Regions from separate parts of the Muricoprocola aceti genome, predicted to be linked through region 1. Evidence: riboswitches for the same ligand, from Rfam matches in the RefSeq annotation. Region 1 holds a riboswitch; each other region holds the start of a gene.

Region 1 (4,301 bases):
TCCGTACCGCCCACGGATGCTTCTTCAAAGTGGTGGAATGTCGTACCGCAGTATGCATGGCAATCGTATTAAATACATGAATACTCGGAAATACATTCGTAGAAGTATCCGAGGAGTAAATCATGATCACCAGTCTGGTAAAGACATTGTCCCTTGGAAGAACTGCCGGCCGCAGTGTGTGTCCATTCGGCCAGATCAGGGAAATCAGCAGGAACAGCGCCATCCCGATCATCAGATTCGTGGAAAGCTGATAGCACTGATCCCGGTCCTTCTCCACGATTCCGAAAAACAGAACACCGAACGTGATATAGAAAAACCACATAATATAAGGAACCACAAACAGCTCGCAGAACGGAATCAGATGGTCGAACCTGGATGCCAGCAGATGCATATGGTAAGCCGGCCGGTTCTCAACATAAACAAATACAGTTAAATAAAAAATCAAAAATATGGCAAGTGGAAACAGATGCTTATATTTTCGATAAAAAGTTCGCATATATGACATAAGATACACCTCTATTCATAAGTGATATGACCTACGGGATATCGAGTATCTTTATAGCACGAAAAACCCGTTCTGGCAAGAGCTAGGCGGGTTTTTTAAGAAAAAATTCATCAAACTTTAATCCAGCGCAGCCACACCCTCGCGCAAAAGCCGGGTATGTTCCTCCCGATCCTGCGAGATATACTCCAGCGTGACAAAAAGCGGATCAATCCGACGAACCAGCTCCCGGACACCGTCTGTGACAAACGGTCGGTGCTGATCCACCTGAAAAATATGCAGAAATGCCTGCGTTGCCAGTTCATTTGGATCTTCTGCCGGAGTCTGCAGATGTTTTTGAAATTCTCTTACATAAGAACCACTCAGAGACTGGTTCAGATGAATCCCCTTTATCATCGGAATCAAATCTTCATGTGCATCCAGCATCCGATTCAGAAAAACCAGAGCATCCTCAGGCGTTCTCAGATCCGGATTCGTATTCATAAAATGTCCGGTATCCAGCATTAGTCCCTTCTTCGAATAGTGGATCTGATCCAGGAGATGTCTGGTAATCGCCGGATCTTCAAATGTCAATCCCGGATACCACAGATTCTCCATCAAAAAATAGAATTCATCATCGCATCCATCCAGAAGTCGGTTGATAAAAGCAGCAGCGGTATCTACGACTTCTTCATCACTGTGCGTTTTCTGATAAGTCAGCGATTCCGCATAGCCAGCCTGCGTAACATGAAAAACCACATATTCCGCCTGCGTCGCTTTTGCATACTCCAGATCCTTCCGATAATGCGAAAGCAGCCATTCCTGATCCAGATGCATCCAGTCCGTAAGACAGCAGGCATGAACGCCCACCGTCATATCCGGTTTGATCAGTCCCTGACTGTCCTCACACAGCGGCATCACTTCCAGCCCGGACAGCCAAAACTGCCGGTAGAATCCCCGCAGATCCGCAGAGTTGCGATAGCGACCGGTATCATCATCAGAAATAGAAAAATTCATTGTAATCTTCATCATAGCTCCTAATCCAGGTATTCTACGTTAAAACCATTATTCTGACAGTATCGGTCCATCTTAGAACCACGATAACAGCGGATCGCCGCAGAACGGTTAATGATCCAGTCCCCGACAAATTCAGGATCGTGGCGGATCTCCAGCACCTTCAGCCGGTTACATCCGTGGAAAACCCATTTTCCGATATAACGGACATTTTGCGGAAGGCGCACATATTCCAGATTATTGCACTTAAAAAATGCACTCTGGTCTAGAACTTCCAGAGAATCTGGAAGTTCTAGACTGTGAATTCCACAGAAATAAAACGCTTCGCTGCCAATTTCTTTCACCCCCCCCCGGAAGGGAAATGTGATCCAGAGATTTACAACGATAAAAAGCACGATCATCAATCGTAGTCACACTCTCTGGCAGTACCAGAGAAGTCAGAGACTGACATCGGAAAAAGGCATTCTTACGAATCGTATGCAACTGATCCTGTCCATGGAATTCCACAGACTTCAGCTTCGTATTTTCAGAAAACAAATCCTTCGGAAGTTCCGATATCGAAGCCGGCAGCGTGACCCGCCTCATAGAAGAGCAGTCAGCAAAAGCGCCGGAGCCGATTCCTCGCATCTGATTCGGCAGACGGAGATCCGTCAGACCATTGCAGTTACGAAAGGCTCTCGCTCCAATATGAGAAAGTTCAGCCGGAAACTGTATCGTCTTAATCATACTTTTACTCTGAAAAGCCTCCGATGCAATCCCTCTGACATAAGATGGAATCAGCGTATTCGTATGAATATACCGACAGGCATTTTTTCTGGTAATAATCCGATCATTTGAAAAACTAGTTGTGTAATTTGGCATAAAAAATACTCCTTTGTGATGGAGAATCATCTTCCCACAACGGAGTATGGTAAAATCAATCACACAACATACCGCAGCAGGAAAATAATCTGAGAGGGAGTCCATCTACTGCACCTTCTTAGAAAAAGGGCACAAAAAATAAAACTACCTCCCGATCTCCTATTGCGTGTAGTTGATGGCAGCAGCTCTAAGCAGGTATTCTGACTCACGCAGTAACGCCGCATCTCCCTTCTCACTCTGTTACGAGCAATGGATACGAAATACGGCTGCACGTATACAGCAGCACGACTGTTCGGGGTTCACACCCGATTCCCTCTTAGCCATCCGCAAAATGTGTGCGGTGGAACTTAAAACCGGTTATCATTGTTAAATAATATTCAATTCATTGTTTCCATTCTACAGGAAATAAGAGGAAAAAGCAACAGGAAAAATATAAAAAAGGACTCTTGTAGAAACAAGAGTCCCGTTGTATAATCTAATTAGAAGATGACCGGACGCAGAGATCCGGTTGCCCTCGGAAAATGAAAAATCAAGAAGACTTAAGCATCTAACTTTTGGGACAGTGGGATGCTTATTTCTTTTTGTGGTTATCTAAGTAAGTCAATGCCGTAAATATTACTAACAACAGAGTAAGAATTTCCATCGTGTTCATAGGGCATCACCCTCCTTTCGTAAAACTGGAGGGCGTAAGATCGAAACTTGCATCCGACTTCTGTTCAATTATACTAATAAAAGTATAACACCTGCAGGTATATAACTCAAGATGGGAACTGATGAATCATAATAAAAATAATGTCAAAATTACATGATATGTGATATGATAAAAGTAATCAGAGTCTCATATCATAAGAGCGGAGGATGTTTTATTATGATGAAAACTGTTATATTGGATAGAGACCAAAAACCAACACAGGAACAGATTAGATCCATTCATGCAGCAGCAAAAAGAAAAATCGTCTTTGATGAAGATTCACCGGAAATGACACCAAAAATGGAAGAAGCATTTCGTATGGCAGCCAGAAAACGTAATATCAACAGAAAGATGGATGTATCATAATGAACCAGGAATTGCAGAACATAGCGGAGCGTCAGATCGTATGATTTGACGCCCCGTTTTTTGTACCTTTTAATGGACCGATATCTTCTGATTACAGTAAATACAACGATACGTACCAGATGGTGACAGCCTGAAGATATGGTCACAGTTGGTCTCAATACTGGTGATGCATCTTGGATTTTTACATTTGATGACATTTTTTAAATAAGCTGGTGGCACCGGATGATACTTGCGCACCACCTGTCCATCCTGGATCACGATCAGGGTAATCTTATCATCCAGATAGCCTAGGATATCCAGACGTTCCGGCATGGTATCGCCTTCTATTTTGATCAGGTCTTTATGCCCGTATTTCTGGCTGCGGACAGACTGGAGCAAGGCAACGGACTGTTTTTGGTCTTCCAGATGCAGCAGCTGATAGATGTTCATTCCCTGTCCTTCTGTGATGTGGTCTATGACCACACCATTTTGAATCGATTCTACTTTTAACATGGCAATACCTTCTTTCCGGTCAGAGGATCCTCCAGACCTAACAGAGATGCAATCAGAGCCATACGGATATAGACACCGTTCTGTACCTGCTGGAAATAAGCGGCACGGCTGTCGTTATCCACATCCGCAGTGATTTCATCCACCCTTGGAAGTGGATGAAGCACCGGCATATCCGGTTTGGCGGCCTGCAGCTTTTCTCTGGTCAGGATATAGGTTCCTTTCAGACGAATATAATCTTCTTCATTAAAGAAGCGTTCCTTCTGCACACGGGTCATATACAGTACATCCAGCTTTGGAAGAGTCTCTTCCAGGCTGGTTACCTCGTGATATGGCGTCTGGGACGGCTTCAGGGTATCATCAATGAGATAGCCTGGAACGCGCAGTTCTTCCGGTGAA
Region 2 (4,301 bases), on a different contig from region 1:
ATGTGCCAGAGAATGATTCAGACCCAGGAATGCATTGGCGAAAGCCATACCTGCCATACAGGAAGCATTTGCCATATGGTCTCTCGCTTCTACATCATTACCGTCTTTATAAGCTCTCGGCAGATAATCAAATACCAGCTTGATGGCACGAAGCGCAAGACTGTCCGTATAATCAGATGCCATAATGGAAACATAGGCTTCAATAGCATGAGTCATAACATCAATACCGGATGCACAGGTCAGACCCTTTGGTGCACTCATCATGTTGTCAGTATCTACAATGGACATATTCGGCATTAATTCATAATCAGCCAGCGGCCATTTGATTCCAGTCTCACGGTCGGTAATGATCGCAAATGGTGTCACTTCAGATCCGGTACCGGATGAAGTAGGGATTGCGATAAAATAGGCTTTCTTTCCCATCTTAGGATAAGTGTAAACTCTCTTACGGATATCCATGAAATCCATGGACATTTCTGAGAAATCTGCATCTGGATTTTCATATAATACCCACATGATTTTTCCGGCATCCATAGCAGATCCGCCGCCCATTGCAATAATACAGTCTGGTTCAAAGGCTCTCATTGCTGCCGCCCCTGCTCTTGCACTTGCCAGAGATGGATCTGGTTCTACATCAGAGAAACAGGTATGTACAATACCCATCTGATCCAGTTTGTCTTCTATCTTCTTTGTAAAGCCATTCTTATACAGGAAAGAGTCAGTAACAATAAAACATCTCTTCTTACCCATGACATTTTTCAGTTCATCCAGTGCAACAGGCGTACAGCCCTTCTTAAAATATACCTTTTCCGGAGTGCGCATCCAAAGCATGTTTTCTCTCCTTTCTGCAACGGTCTTAATATTGATCAGATGTTTGACACCAACGTTCTCAGAAACAGAGTTGCCACCCCAGCTTCCACATCCCAGTGTCAGAGACGGAGCCAGTCTGAAGTTATACAGATCTCCGATACCACCCTGTGAGGAAGGAGTATTGATCAGAATACGACAGGTCTTCATCATAGTTGCATGCTTTGCCATTTTTTCTTTTTCATTAACATTAATGTAAAGAGATGATGTATGGCCATAGCCGCCGTCTGCTACCAGCTGAGCAGCTTTTTCCAGTGCCTCATCAAATGTCTTAGCCTTGTACATAGCCAGAACCGGTGACAGCTTCTCATGAGCAAATGGTTCACTGATATCTACGGAATCCACTTCACCGATCAGGATCTTTGTCTCTTCCGGTACTTCTACTCCTGCCATCTTTGCAATGGTAGCTGCTTTCTGACCAACGATCTTGGCATTTAAAGCACCATTAATCAAGATCGTGGATCTTACCTTATCCAGTTCCTCTTTTTTCAGGAAATAGCAGCCACGGTACTTGAATTCTTCTTTTACTGCCTTGTATACACTTTCCAGAACTGTAACAGACTGTTCCGATGCACAGATCATACCATTATCAAATGTCTTGGAATGAATAATAGAGTTTACTGCCATCTTCACATCTGCTGTGTCATCAATAATCACAGGCGTATTACCAGGACCTACGCCCAGTGCAGGCTTTCCGGATGAATAAGCTGCCTTTACCATACCCGGGCCGCCGGTAGCCAGTATACAGTCTGCTTCCTGCATCACTTTATTGGTCAGCTCCAACGATGGAACATCAATGCATTTGATAATACCTTCCGGTGCACCGGCTGCTACTGCTGCATCCAAAACAATCTTTGCAGCTGCTGCGGTACAGTTCTTAGCCCGCGGATGTGGACTGATAATGATACCATTTCGTGTCTTCAGACAGATCAGCGTCTTAAAAATAGCGGTAGACGTAGGATTCGTGGTAGGTATCACTGCCGCAATCACTCCAAGAGGTTCCGCAATTTTGGTAATACCATAGACAGGATCTTCTTCAATTACACCACAGGTCTTTGTGTTCTTATAGGCATTGTAAATATATTCTGCCGCATAGTGGTTCTTGATTACCTTGTCTTCCAGTACACCCATACCCGTCTCTTCTACAGCCATTCTGGATAATGGAATACGTGCCTTATTGGCTGCTGTGGCAGCTGCCTTAAAAATGGCGTCCACCTGTTCCTGTGTGTAGGTAGAAAAAATCTTCTGTGCTTCGCGAAGTTCCTTCATCGCAAGTTCCAGATCCTCGAGAGTTTCAATGGTGTTCTTTTTGATTGTTTTGTCAGCCATCAGTTTCCTCCTTTAAAATATTCATTGTTAATTATTTAACTATAATAGATTCTACCTTATCGTCAAAAGATTGTCAATGTGCACTTTTTACATATATCTGGGAATAAAATCAAAAGAAATAGACAAATTGATAAAAAATAATCAAGAGTAAAAAAATCCCCGGCAGCTGCGGATCTGCCGGGGATTCATGCCGTTCTCTTGTCATGCGGATTAACAAGAATCTCCGGTATGAAGGAGGTATTTGTGTAATCTCCTACTTGAGATTCATCCATCAAATCAAACATTCTAATTTACCATTAGAAAAAAATGTGCCTGCTCACCCATGCAGTCACGTCTCACAAACGACTTCGTCGCTTGGTTGGATGCTTGCGCTGTATCTGGAGCACATCTCATTTATTAAGCAGGTTTCCTGACTTACAGATCATCGTATGATTCCGCCTTCTCACATCTTAGGGTTATGCAATGGCTGTTGGACCTACTCCCTGATTACAGTGACCAGTTCGCTTGGGATTCTCACCCAAATTCCCTTTTCATGATTACTCATGCACTTAATAAAGTAATATTCAATTACACACTGATAGTATAGTGCAATACTGCCAGTTTGTCAATTGAGTTATACAACTTTTTTAACAATTTTTATTGAAACCGTCGTTTTTATCTTTTTCGGAACAGATCTTTTAAGATCTGTTCAGCACTCTTCTTTCGATAATGATCTGGATCTGTCATCACAGATTTGCCGGATATATCCCACCGCATCTGATGATAGTCTGTCAGATAAGAAATACCCCTGCTGCAGTCACCAAACTTTTTATACCAGACAGGATAGTATTTTTTCATATATTTCCTTGCCAGTTTTACTGCCTGGCTGTTGGTCTTTCCAGACGGAGTTGTGGTGCCGCATAAGGTCACACCAGGTGGACTGGAATGAAGGAATACCACGCTCCCATCTTTACAGGATCCAACTACTATGTAAACATGACCGGCTGGAGTGCTCATAATATCTCCTGCTTTATAATTTTTTACTTTTGATCGTTTTGTAAAAGTTCCCCACCCACGGCTGGCATAATTGCGTGCCATATTCTGTGCATACAGCACATAACCTTTCTTTCCGTCAGTTTCTTCCAGCACATTATAAATACACCATCCAATATACCCGGAACAATCCAGGCCTTTGGATGACTGAAACAGATATTTACGATAATTATAACCTTTTTTCTGCTTTTTGTAGAACTTTTTCCAGGATGCACTTACTCCAAGACGTCTGGCTTCTTTGCTGGCACCATTTCTGCTCCATCCACCGCCCCATACATACATGGTACTTCCTACCGGCTGAAGCCCGGTCTGCAGCAGTTCTTTTATGGTTGTCTGTCTGCCTGCAGCCAACACAGAAGAAGAACTTATCATCAAAATACAGAAAAAGCACAGACAACACCATGTTAATCTCTTTTTGCTTTGTTTCATCGCTTCTCCCTTATTTTTCTCTTTCCAATTGATCTTCCAAAAAGGATAAAAGACAGTCAGGGGAATCCTGGCTGTCTTTTTTTCCGTCACTTATTCATAAAGGCTTATGCTAAAGTTCTCATAGCAGCTTCCACTACATGTCCTACCAGTACAGAAGTGGTAACACTTCCTACTCCTCCAGGAACAGGTGTAATGGCATCTACGATTGGCTCTACTGCAGCATAATCAACATCGCCACATAATTTACCTTCTGCATTGACATTGATTCCTACGTCGATGACAGTCTGTCCTTCTCTGACATATTCAGCGCCAACTACACCGGCACGTCCGGCTGCTACAATAATGATATCTGCTTCACGTGCTACGGATGGCATATCTACTGTCTTTGTATGACAGATCGTGACAGTGGCATTCTTCTTTACCAGCATCATAGCTGCCGGTTTTCCAACTACAAGGCTTCGTCCAATCACAACTGCTTTCTTACCGGTGCAGTCGATCTGATAGTGATCCAGAATCTCCATACAAGCCTGTGGTGTACAAGGAGGGAAACCAATCTTCTTTCCAGTAAATACTCCAGACATAGACAGATCTGTCATGCAGTCTACATCTTTCTCTGGTGCAAGTGCATTTTCGATCACTGCCTG
Region 3 (4,301 bases), on a different contig from region 1:
GAGGGAGAACAGGTAAAAAGAGGACAGGAACTGATTCGAATCGATCTGAAGCTTCTGAAGGAAAAAGGCTATGATCCGATTACCGCAGTATTTGTGACGAACAGCAGAGAGTTCCCGGAGATTAAGATAACAGATAAAGAAGAAATCAGGCTGGGAGAACCGGTCATGAGTATAAAAAGCAGAGATTAGAATGATGATTTCTGCTTTTTGTAACCAGAGTATGTCAACTGGAAAAGAAAAATGGTTGACAAATAAAAACATTACACCTATAATATTGTCAACTGAGTTATATGAAAAGTTAACAATACAAGAGCGAGGAGTAATGAAAAAATGAAAACACAGAGTTCTATTCAGAAAGTGGTAATGACAGGCATGTTGGCTGCAGTGATGGCAGTCATGTCTCAGATTCAGTTTCCCCTTCCATCGGGTGTACCGGTAACCATGCAGACCTTTGCTATGGCGTTGGCAGGATATATTCTGGGATGGCGGTATGGACTGGCATCGACAGTTGTTTATATTCTACTTGGTGCTGTGGGAGTTCCGGTATTTGCGGGATTTTCCGGTGGATTAGGATTCACAGTTAGCCCGGCTGGCGGTTATATCTGGGGCTTCCTTCCAATGGTTGCATTGTGTGGTCTTGGATATGAGAAAAGATCTATGCCGGCACTGATCGGATTGTCCGTAGCAGGTCTGGCCTGCTGTCATATCCTTGGAGTGATCCAGCTGAGCATTGTAACCGGACTGAATGCATGGGGTGCATTCCTGACAGGCTCCGCACCATATCTGGTAAAGGATCTGGTATCTCTGGCAGCAGCTTATGCAGTAGCAAAAGCAGTACGCAAGGCACTGACCAGTGCAGGAGCACAGATGGTCTGAGTGGTTGAAATGATATAGAATGATAATACAGAGCAGTAAAAAGTATAGATTTATACTTGCACTGCTCTGTTTTTATGTTATGATTAAAAAAATATGCTGTGGAAAGGGAGAAAGCAGCTGATAATACAGCAGGCAGGAAGCTGCCAGATAAGGGGGAAAAATGAAACAGGGAAGAAGAATGCTATTGTTATTGCTGTTGATGTTGCTGTGTGCCGGATCGAAGGACTGTATGGCAGCAAAGAAGCCAGAATTGTCGTCCAGACAGTATCTGCTGCAGATGGGAAAGTCTGTCAGATTGAGATTAAAGGGGGACAGAGCCATACAGTGGAAAACATCAAACCCGGCGGTTGCAACGGTGCAGAATGGAAAAATAAATACAAACAGCTGTGGAACAGCATGGATTACCTGCACGGGCAAGAACAAAAAAACATATAGCTGTCTGATACGTGTAGTCGGACAAAAGAAAACGGAAGAGAAACAGACATACCGGGTAGCACACAGGGGATACAGTTTCAGGGCACCAGAAAATACTATGGCATCATTTTTACTGGCAGCAGATAAAGGATATCAGTATATTGAATGTGATATTCAATTTACGAAAGATAATGTACCGGTGATTTTGCATGATGCGCGGGTAGATCGTACTTCAAATGGGCATGGGAGAGCAGATAAATATACCTATGCACAGCTTCGGAAACTGGATGCCGGATCATGGAAGTCATCAAAGTATGCAGGGGAAAAGATACCAAGCTTACAAGAAGTGTTGAGATATTGTGTACAGAAGGATGTGATACCGTATCTGGAACTGAAGAATGGAAGCGGGTTGACAAAAGCAAAGTTTCGCAAGGTTTATAAAATGGTGCAGGAGTCAGGATTGCAGAATCGTGTAGTGTGGATCTCTTTTAACTTTCAATATCTGAAATGGGTGAAAGAAATGGATCCAGTCGCAGAAATCGGCTATATTCCTAAATCAGAGTCAGTGGAAGCCATGGTTCAAAAGGCAGAGAAACTGAAAAGTGGAAAAAACCGCGTATTTTTGTGCATAAAAAGGGCAAAAGTGAGTGCCAAAATATTGGAATCATGCAAACAAAAAGGAATAGGAGTATCAGTTAGAAATATCAACAGTGAGAAAACCTGGAAAGGGCTGGATGCATATTGTATGTCGGCAATTGGAAACGGTTTTTAAAAAAGGATTCCCACCATCATTTTGACGAAGCCTTTTTTCGCGCTATTCGCAAAAAATACGGTTCTGTAGTATGTTTTTTTCAGCAAACTACGGAGGAGGAACCAGAATGGGCGGACATTATGGCAAGGACCTTTATAACGAACTGATGGAAGTGATGGTTCAGTCAGAAGGCGAAACTGTTATAAAGAGAAGACATTTTTTATAAATACTATTGACAGTTGTTTCATGAACCATTATATTAAAAATAATTAGATATTTGATGTATGTTCTTGCCGAAAGCAAGATGAAAAGGGAAACCGGTGTAAGTCCGGTACGGTCCCGCCACTGTAAGAGGGAGTCGGTTATCATAATGTCACTGCAGAAATTGTGGGAAGACGATAACAGATGCAGAACTCAAGTCAGGAGACCTGCATACATTAGGGAATTGGTTACTTCTTACGGTGTATAAGAGAACAATATAGTATGTTTTACAGCGCACCCTAAAAGCAATAAAAGGGTGCTTTTTTATTTCATTCAATTCATATGATATTGCATTTTTATTACGCGTCGGGAAGAAAAAGTGGAAATATTTTGTAATATGAGGGCAGTATGATATGAAAAAATGGTTAACGAAGCAGAAGTAAGAGCATTTCAAAATTATCTGGAAAACTATATTGATATCACGTTTCTTGTAGATTTTATCTATTCAACAGGAATCCTCAGTGCAGAAGATGAAATTACATTTATAGAAGAATTGCATGAAAAGGGAGTGAAAGGGATTATCTCTTTTCTTTCTACTGATCTGGAACAGGTACTTCCGGTTTGTGAAGAATATGGGACGTACTATGTCCGGGGTTCAGGAACCATCAGCAGACTTTGACTCATTTAAAGCGTTTACAGAAAAATTATGAAATAGATAAATGCAGTTCCATATGAATTAGAATTAGTATGAAAAGATAGAGATGTGAAAACACCGATATCATCATAATAATGCAACAAAAAGATAAGGATAAGGAGAAAGAAAATGAAAAACAAAAAAAGAGAAGCCATGATGATTGCAGCAGCAACCGCAGCACTGCTGTCTATGGGAATTACCGCAAATGCAGAAGATAAGGTATTGAACTTTGGATGTGCCATGTATACAGATGGTGTAGTAAATAGTGCCATGGATGAAAATGCTGGATGGAATGCCATGAGATACGGAATTGCGGAAGCCCTGTTCAAATTTGATGACAATATGGAAGTAACACCATGGCTGGCAGAAAGTTACGAAGTAAATGATGAACATACAGAGTGGACGATTAAGCTGAAAGATGGTATCAAGTTTTCTGACGGCTGTGATCTGACTCCATCCAAAGTGAAAGCATACTTTGATCATATGAAAGAAGTAGGACCATCCGGATCAGCAAAACCAGAAAAATATCTGGAATTTGAAGCAGAAGTAACAGCTGATGATGAAGCAAATACTATTTTCATTAAAACAAGTAAACCATATGCGAATCTGATGGGGCAGCTCTGTCATCCGACGATGGGTATCACAGACGTAGAGCATATCGAGAACTTCGATAATGGAATTATCGGTACCGGTCCTTACAAAATCGAAAAGTTTAATGGTGTTGGTGTTGGATATGAACTGGCTGCCAATGAATATTATCGTGAAGATGTACCTTATGACAAAGTAAATCTGATGTTTATGGGAGACAACTCCGCAAAGGCAATGGCACTTCAGAGTGGACAGGTAGACCTGGTAGAAAATATTACGAACGTAGCAGATATTCAGAGCTTTCAGGAAAGCGATGCGTATACAGTAGATATTGCATCTGGTGTGCGCTGCGGATTTTCATGGATGAACTTTAACGGAGTGCTGGGCAACAAAACACTGCGTCAGGCGATACTGATGGCAATTGACGATGATACAATTTGTAACTCAAAGACAATTGGCGGACTTTATACTCCAGGTTTCTCAGTTCTGCCATCTACACTGAACTATGGTTATGATGAACTGGAAAATCCATATACCTATGATCCGGAAAAGGCAAAACAGATTCTGGATGAAGCAGGAATTGTGGATACAGACGGAGACGGAATCCGTGAACTGGATGGTCAGAACATCAATCTGAGATATATTTCTTACGAAAACCGTCTGCTGAATGATTTCTCAGATGCTAATGCACAGTATCTGGCAGAAATTGGTATCGGTGTGGTTCCGGAATACGGCAGCTCTGATGATCAGTGGAGCAAACTGGCAGCTCTGGATTAT
Region 4 (4,301 bases), on a different contig from region 1:
GCAGCGGAGCACAGCATCGGAAATACGGAAGCACCAAGAAGTGTCAGAAAAGAGATCCGAAACCTGTTGGAAGATTACGAAGGATATAAGAAACGGATGGATGAACTTATGGAAGAAATAGAGAAAACGCTTTCTGAGATTCCCTATATAGATAAGCTGATGGAGATCAATGGGATAGGGATAAAGACAGTGAGCTGCTTTATTGCAGAAGTAGGAGACATTGGACGTTTTGATAATCCGAAACAAGTGCAGAAGCTTGCCGGTTATGCGATTGTTGCGGACAGCTCTGGGAAACATAACGGAGAAAGCCGGATCAGTCACAGAGGAAGAAAGCGTTCGAGATATGCATTATATGAATCTGCGATATCCGTGATCGGAAAAAACAAAGAGTTTAAAGAAATCCATAGTTATTACCGGACAAGGGAGAAAAATCCACTGAAAAAGATGCAGTCAGTGATAGCGGTGGCATGTAAGCTGATCCGGATATTTTATACGATACTAACCAAAGGTGTGGATTATGATGGTCAGAAGATGCTGAATGACATCGTAAGACCAGAAATACAGCCAGCAGCATAAAGAGAAAGAAACAGTGTATCATGGCCGGTCTGAGCCCTTCAGAGAGGGAACTGGAAGGCTGAGACCAGCCATGATAGCTGGAATTAAGAAGTAAATGGAATGTAACAGGAAAGCGTCCACCAGAAGGTGCTGTTACAGGAAAGAAGTCAGTAATACAACAAACAAAGAATGAGCCAGTAGTCGGCAGGAATATATTCCAGAGGGCATGACCCTGTAAAGGAGCTGAGCTGACACCCTGGTTATGGACAGGCGGGACGAGAGAAGTTAGGACTCGGCATAGACTGATGATCCTGGTAGACATGGGAGGTTCGCTGCCGTAGATGGATGGGTACACACAAGGCCATGTAAAATGAAATAAGAAGACGTTTTACTTCGTGCACCCAAAATTCACTATTTTCGTACCAGATACAGAGAAATAAAGTTACGGGAATTTCTACAAATGCGTTTAAGAATAATACAGTACTTAAAACTGTTGCCATTGGAAAGAACGTAACCGTAATAGGAGCAAATGCATTCTATGGATGCAAAAAATTGAGTAAAGTAAGCGGTGGAAATAGTATTGTGAAGATTGGAGGCAGAGCATTTGCTAACTGTGTAAGCTTGAACGGTATTACAATTGCTGGCACAGTCAAAAGTATTGGAAAGCAGGCATTCTATAATTGTAAAAAACTTAGAACCATTACCTTTAAGACAAGCGCATTGTCCAGCAAGACCATTGGTACAAAAGCTTTTACAGGAACATATTTAAAACCGACGGTCAGAGTTCCGGCGAAAAAGTTGAATGCGTATAAGAAGCTTTTAAAATCAAAAGGAATGAGTGGAAAGGCAATTTATAAGAAATAAAAAGCAGGTGGCTGGCAATACCAGCTGCTTGTAATGAGAAAAAAGATTTTGACATATTTGATTTATCGTGTTAGTATGATTATAGAAAGAGTGCTACCGATAGACGGTTAGTCCGATAAATAGTTTGGCAAAAATTGCCGCCTAGTTTAGCAGACCGGGGCGGCTATTTTTGTGTCTTGTTAATATCCTTACCAAAGGTATATCCTATTCCAAAGCAGGTTAAGCCGAAGCTTATGACTGCAATGAGGTCAACAATACTCATATGGCTTAGCCCTCCTTTCGAGAGATTTCCACCAGAAAGCTCTGGGGATTTCTATGTAATCGGAGGGTCACAGTTCTTCGTTTCACTTCGGTCGTTGCAAAACGAGTGCCACTGGCACTCTGCAACCCTCCGTTGAAGGACTAACCGCCTACCGTTTTTTGGTAGCACCCATGCAATGATTATATCAATGGATTCATAGGGCTGCAAGACCTTGTTTCATTTTTTAAGAAAATGGTTGCTTTATAAAACTGGCTACATTTTGGCTACAAAATTTCTCAGAATTACCAATATCCTACATAAAATAATAAATTAAAAACAATAAAGCCACAGAAAGCAGCCGTTTATCATCAGATATAACAATCTCAAAGTCCGTGAAGGTGGACGTACTGTAGGTTCAGGCCGTGTTGCTTCTATCATCGAATAATTAAATATTCATTGATTTTACAGGGCTTCTCGAGAAATCGGGAAGCTCTTTTTTCGTTATAAGATTGCAAATTTTTTTGATACTAAAATTGTTTATTGTAAAATAGAATTCCCATTTAATTGTTGAATTATTGAAAAAGATCGGAAGAAGTTGCGTTGACAGTTGGACAGTAATGTGCTATTATAAGCAATAAAAATAACGATGCAGCCATCAGGTGCTCTCCGACAGGAGAGTCTGGAAGCCGGGTGTAAGTCCCGCACGGTGCCGCCGCTGTAAGCAGGGAGATTTTTTCGTAGATCCACTGAAGATGAGATTCGTCTTTGGGAAGGAGAAAAAGATCGCAAATCTGTAAGTCAGAAGACAGGCCTGATTGGTTATTGAGATACTTCCTGCGGGTCACAGGAACCTTGTGCAAATCGGTATGGTAATTCTGATTACTATGCTTATTTTTGATACAAAAGGTCTGTTCCTTGCGGGATAGACCTTTTTATTAATTATTGTTGTTGAGATACAGAATGTTCGGAAAAAGAAATGGAAAAAAACAACGATGAAGAAGGATCTGACAGAAGGAAAAGTATGGTTTGTACTGACCATGTTTGTGTTGCCGATCATAGCCGGCAGCATCATTCAGCAGATGTATACGACGGTAGATTCGATTATTGTTGGAAGATTTGTGGGAAAGACTGGACTTGCGGCGATTAATTCGGTCGCTACTTTATTTAAATTCCCGCTTAATTTTATGGGAGGTCTTTCCGGCGGTATGACCGTTATCATTTCCAGATATTATGGTTCTAAAAATAAGGATGAACTTGGCAAGTCTGTTCGTACTGCACTGACGATGTCCATTGTGATGGGTATTGTATTCTCTGTGATCGGTGTATCTCTGGCACCGTGGATGTTGACACTTATGAAAGTACCGGGAGATATTTTTGCACTGACTTTATCTTATGTACGAGTTTATTTTGCAGGCATTTTTGCTACCGTTATGTATAACAATGCAGCAGGTATTCTGCGTGCCTATGGAGATTCTGCAACCCCTTTATACATCCTGATTGTGTGTGGTCTGTTTAATGTGGCAGCCGATTATCTCTTTGTTGGTGTATTTGGCTGGAGTGTTGCCGGAGCGGCATATGCTACCATTATGTCACAGGTTATCAGTGCGATCATTGCGTTGTATGTGATCGAGAGGATTTCCAAAGAAGAAAAGCAGAAAATCTTCCTCTATCCGGAATTCTCTTTTGCCCACGCAGGAAGTATGGTAACGCTTGGTATTCCTTTAGGTATCAAGTCGATTCTTTTCCCGATAGCCAATTCTATTGTAGCTTCTGCGGTCAATGGCAGAGGCACGGATGTCATTGCTGCCTGGGGAGTATGTGGAACTCTGGATCTGCTGATCTGGCTGATTGCCGACTCTATGGGATCTGCTCAGTCTACTTTTGTGGCTCAGAATCTGGGCGCAAATCAGCATAAGAGAGCATACAAGGGTACTTTTATAGGTGTTGCATTGACGGTAGTTCCGGTTGCTTTAGTAAGCATAGGGCTTTTCTTTGCAGCAGGATCTTTTGGGTATCTCTTTGTACCGGATTCTGATGCACCGGCAGTTATTCCGTTGGTGATCGAATATATGCGTCTGATGGCGCCATTCTATGTGTTTTATGGTTTATATGCAGCATTCAGTGGAGCAATCTGCGGTGCCGGTCAGACACTGATCCCAACTGTGCTGACACTTACCTTTACTTGTGTGCTTCGTGTGCTTGCAATTTTCTTTGTATTACCTCACTTCGAAAGCATGGAATGTATTATCTGGATCTACATTACATCCTGGATCGTAACGGGCGTGGTATTTACTGTTATGTTCCAGTTCCTGTATCATAAATGGAATAAATAAAATGCACTTTTACACGTTAGTGTATTGACAAACTAAAGCATAAGTGTTAGCTATTTAACTAATAGAAATAAATATCAGAATTGCAGTGTCGGCTTTGAGCGTTTAGCCTTAGCCGGAGAATAGAGAATTGTGTTAGAACCACAAACGGTACCGCCGCCGTAAGCACAGATGAACCATTCACGGTGAAAGCCAGTCATTGGGGAAACCTGAGAAGGCAGATTGGTTCGAAGAAATGAGTTTTCGGAAATGTGCGAGTCAGAAGAACTGCTGCATGGGAGAGAGTTTGACAGGCGAGTAATTTGTTAGAC

The links. A riboswitch is a leader RNA that binds a small molecule or an ion and turns the genes downstream of it on or off. The one in region 1 is predicted to bind cobalamin.
Region 2: linked by a shared signal. The riboswitch ahead of adhE (bifunctional acetaldehyde-CoA/alcohol dehydrogenase) and the one ahead of OCV47_RS16175 (leucine-rich repeat domain-containing protein) in region 1 are both predicted to bind cobalamin.
Region 3: linked by a shared signal. The riboswitch ahead of OCV47_RS12085 (hypothetical protein) and the one ahead of OCV47_RS16175 (leucine-rich repeat domain-containing protein) in region 1 are both predicted to bind cobalamin.
Region 4: linked by a shared signal. The riboswitch ahead of OCV47_RS11120 (MATE family efflux transporter) and the one ahead of OCV47_RS16175 (leucine-rich repeat domain-containing protein) in region 1 are both predicted to bind cobalamin.

Annotation. Positions count from the first base shown of each region.
Region 1 covers NZ_JAOQKE010000009.1:20,537-24,837, reverse strand. The annotation lists gene OCV47_RS08620 (phosphatase PAP2 family protein) at 1-505, opposite strand, end outside; gene OCV47_RS08615 (TIM barrel protein) at 623-1,513, opposite strand; gene OCV47_RS08610 (leucine-rich repeat domain-containing protein) at 1,519-1,839, opposite strand; gene OCV47_RS16175 (leucine-rich repeat domain-containing protein) at 1,742-2,221, opposite strand; cobalamin riboswitch at 2,530-2,722, opposite strand; gene OCV47_RS08600 (hypothetical protein) at 3,225-3,413, shown strand; gene OCV47_RS08595 (aspartate carbamoyltransferase regulatory subunit) at 3,483-3,905, opposite strand; gene pyrB (aspartate carbamoyltransferase) at 3,899-4,301, opposite strand, start outside.
Region 2 covers NZ_JAOQKE010000001.1:217,332-221,632, forward strand. The annotation lists gene adhE (bifunctional acetaldehyde-CoA/alcohol dehydrogenase) at 1-2,196, opposite strand, end outside; cobalamin riboswitch at 2,579-2,763, opposite strand; gene OCV47_RS01100 (hypothetical protein) at 2,851-3,657, opposite strand; gene OCV47_RS01105 (bifunctional 5,10-methylenetetrahydrofolate dehydrogenase/5,10-methenyltetrahydrofolate cyclohydrolase) at 3,762-4,301, opposite strand, start outside.
Region 3 covers NZ_JAOQKE010000017.1:58,184-62,484, forward strand. The annotation lists gene OCV47_RS12070 (glucose PTS transporter subunit IIA) at 1-189, shown strand, start outside; gene OCV47_RS12075 (biotin transporter BioY) at 331-876, shown strand; gene OCV47_RS12080 (glycerophosphodiester phosphodiesterase family protein) at 1,037-2,062, shown strand; cobalamin riboswitch at 2,309-2,491, shown strand; gene OCV47_RS12085 (hypothetical protein) at 2,664-2,921, shown strand; gene OCV47_RS12090 (ABC transporter substrate-binding protein) at 3,066-4,301, shown strand, end outside.
Region 4 covers NZ_JAOQKE010000015.1:2,167-6,467, reverse strand. The annotation lists gene OCV47_RS11130 (IS110 family RNA-guided transposase) at 1-576, shown strand, start outside; gene OCV47_RS11125 (leucine-rich repeat domain-containing protein) at 931-1,419, shown strand; cobalamin riboswitch at 2,301-2,489, shown strand; gene OCV47_RS11120 (MATE family efflux transporter) at 2,653-3,993, shown strand; cobalamin riboswitch at 4,060-4,279, shown strand.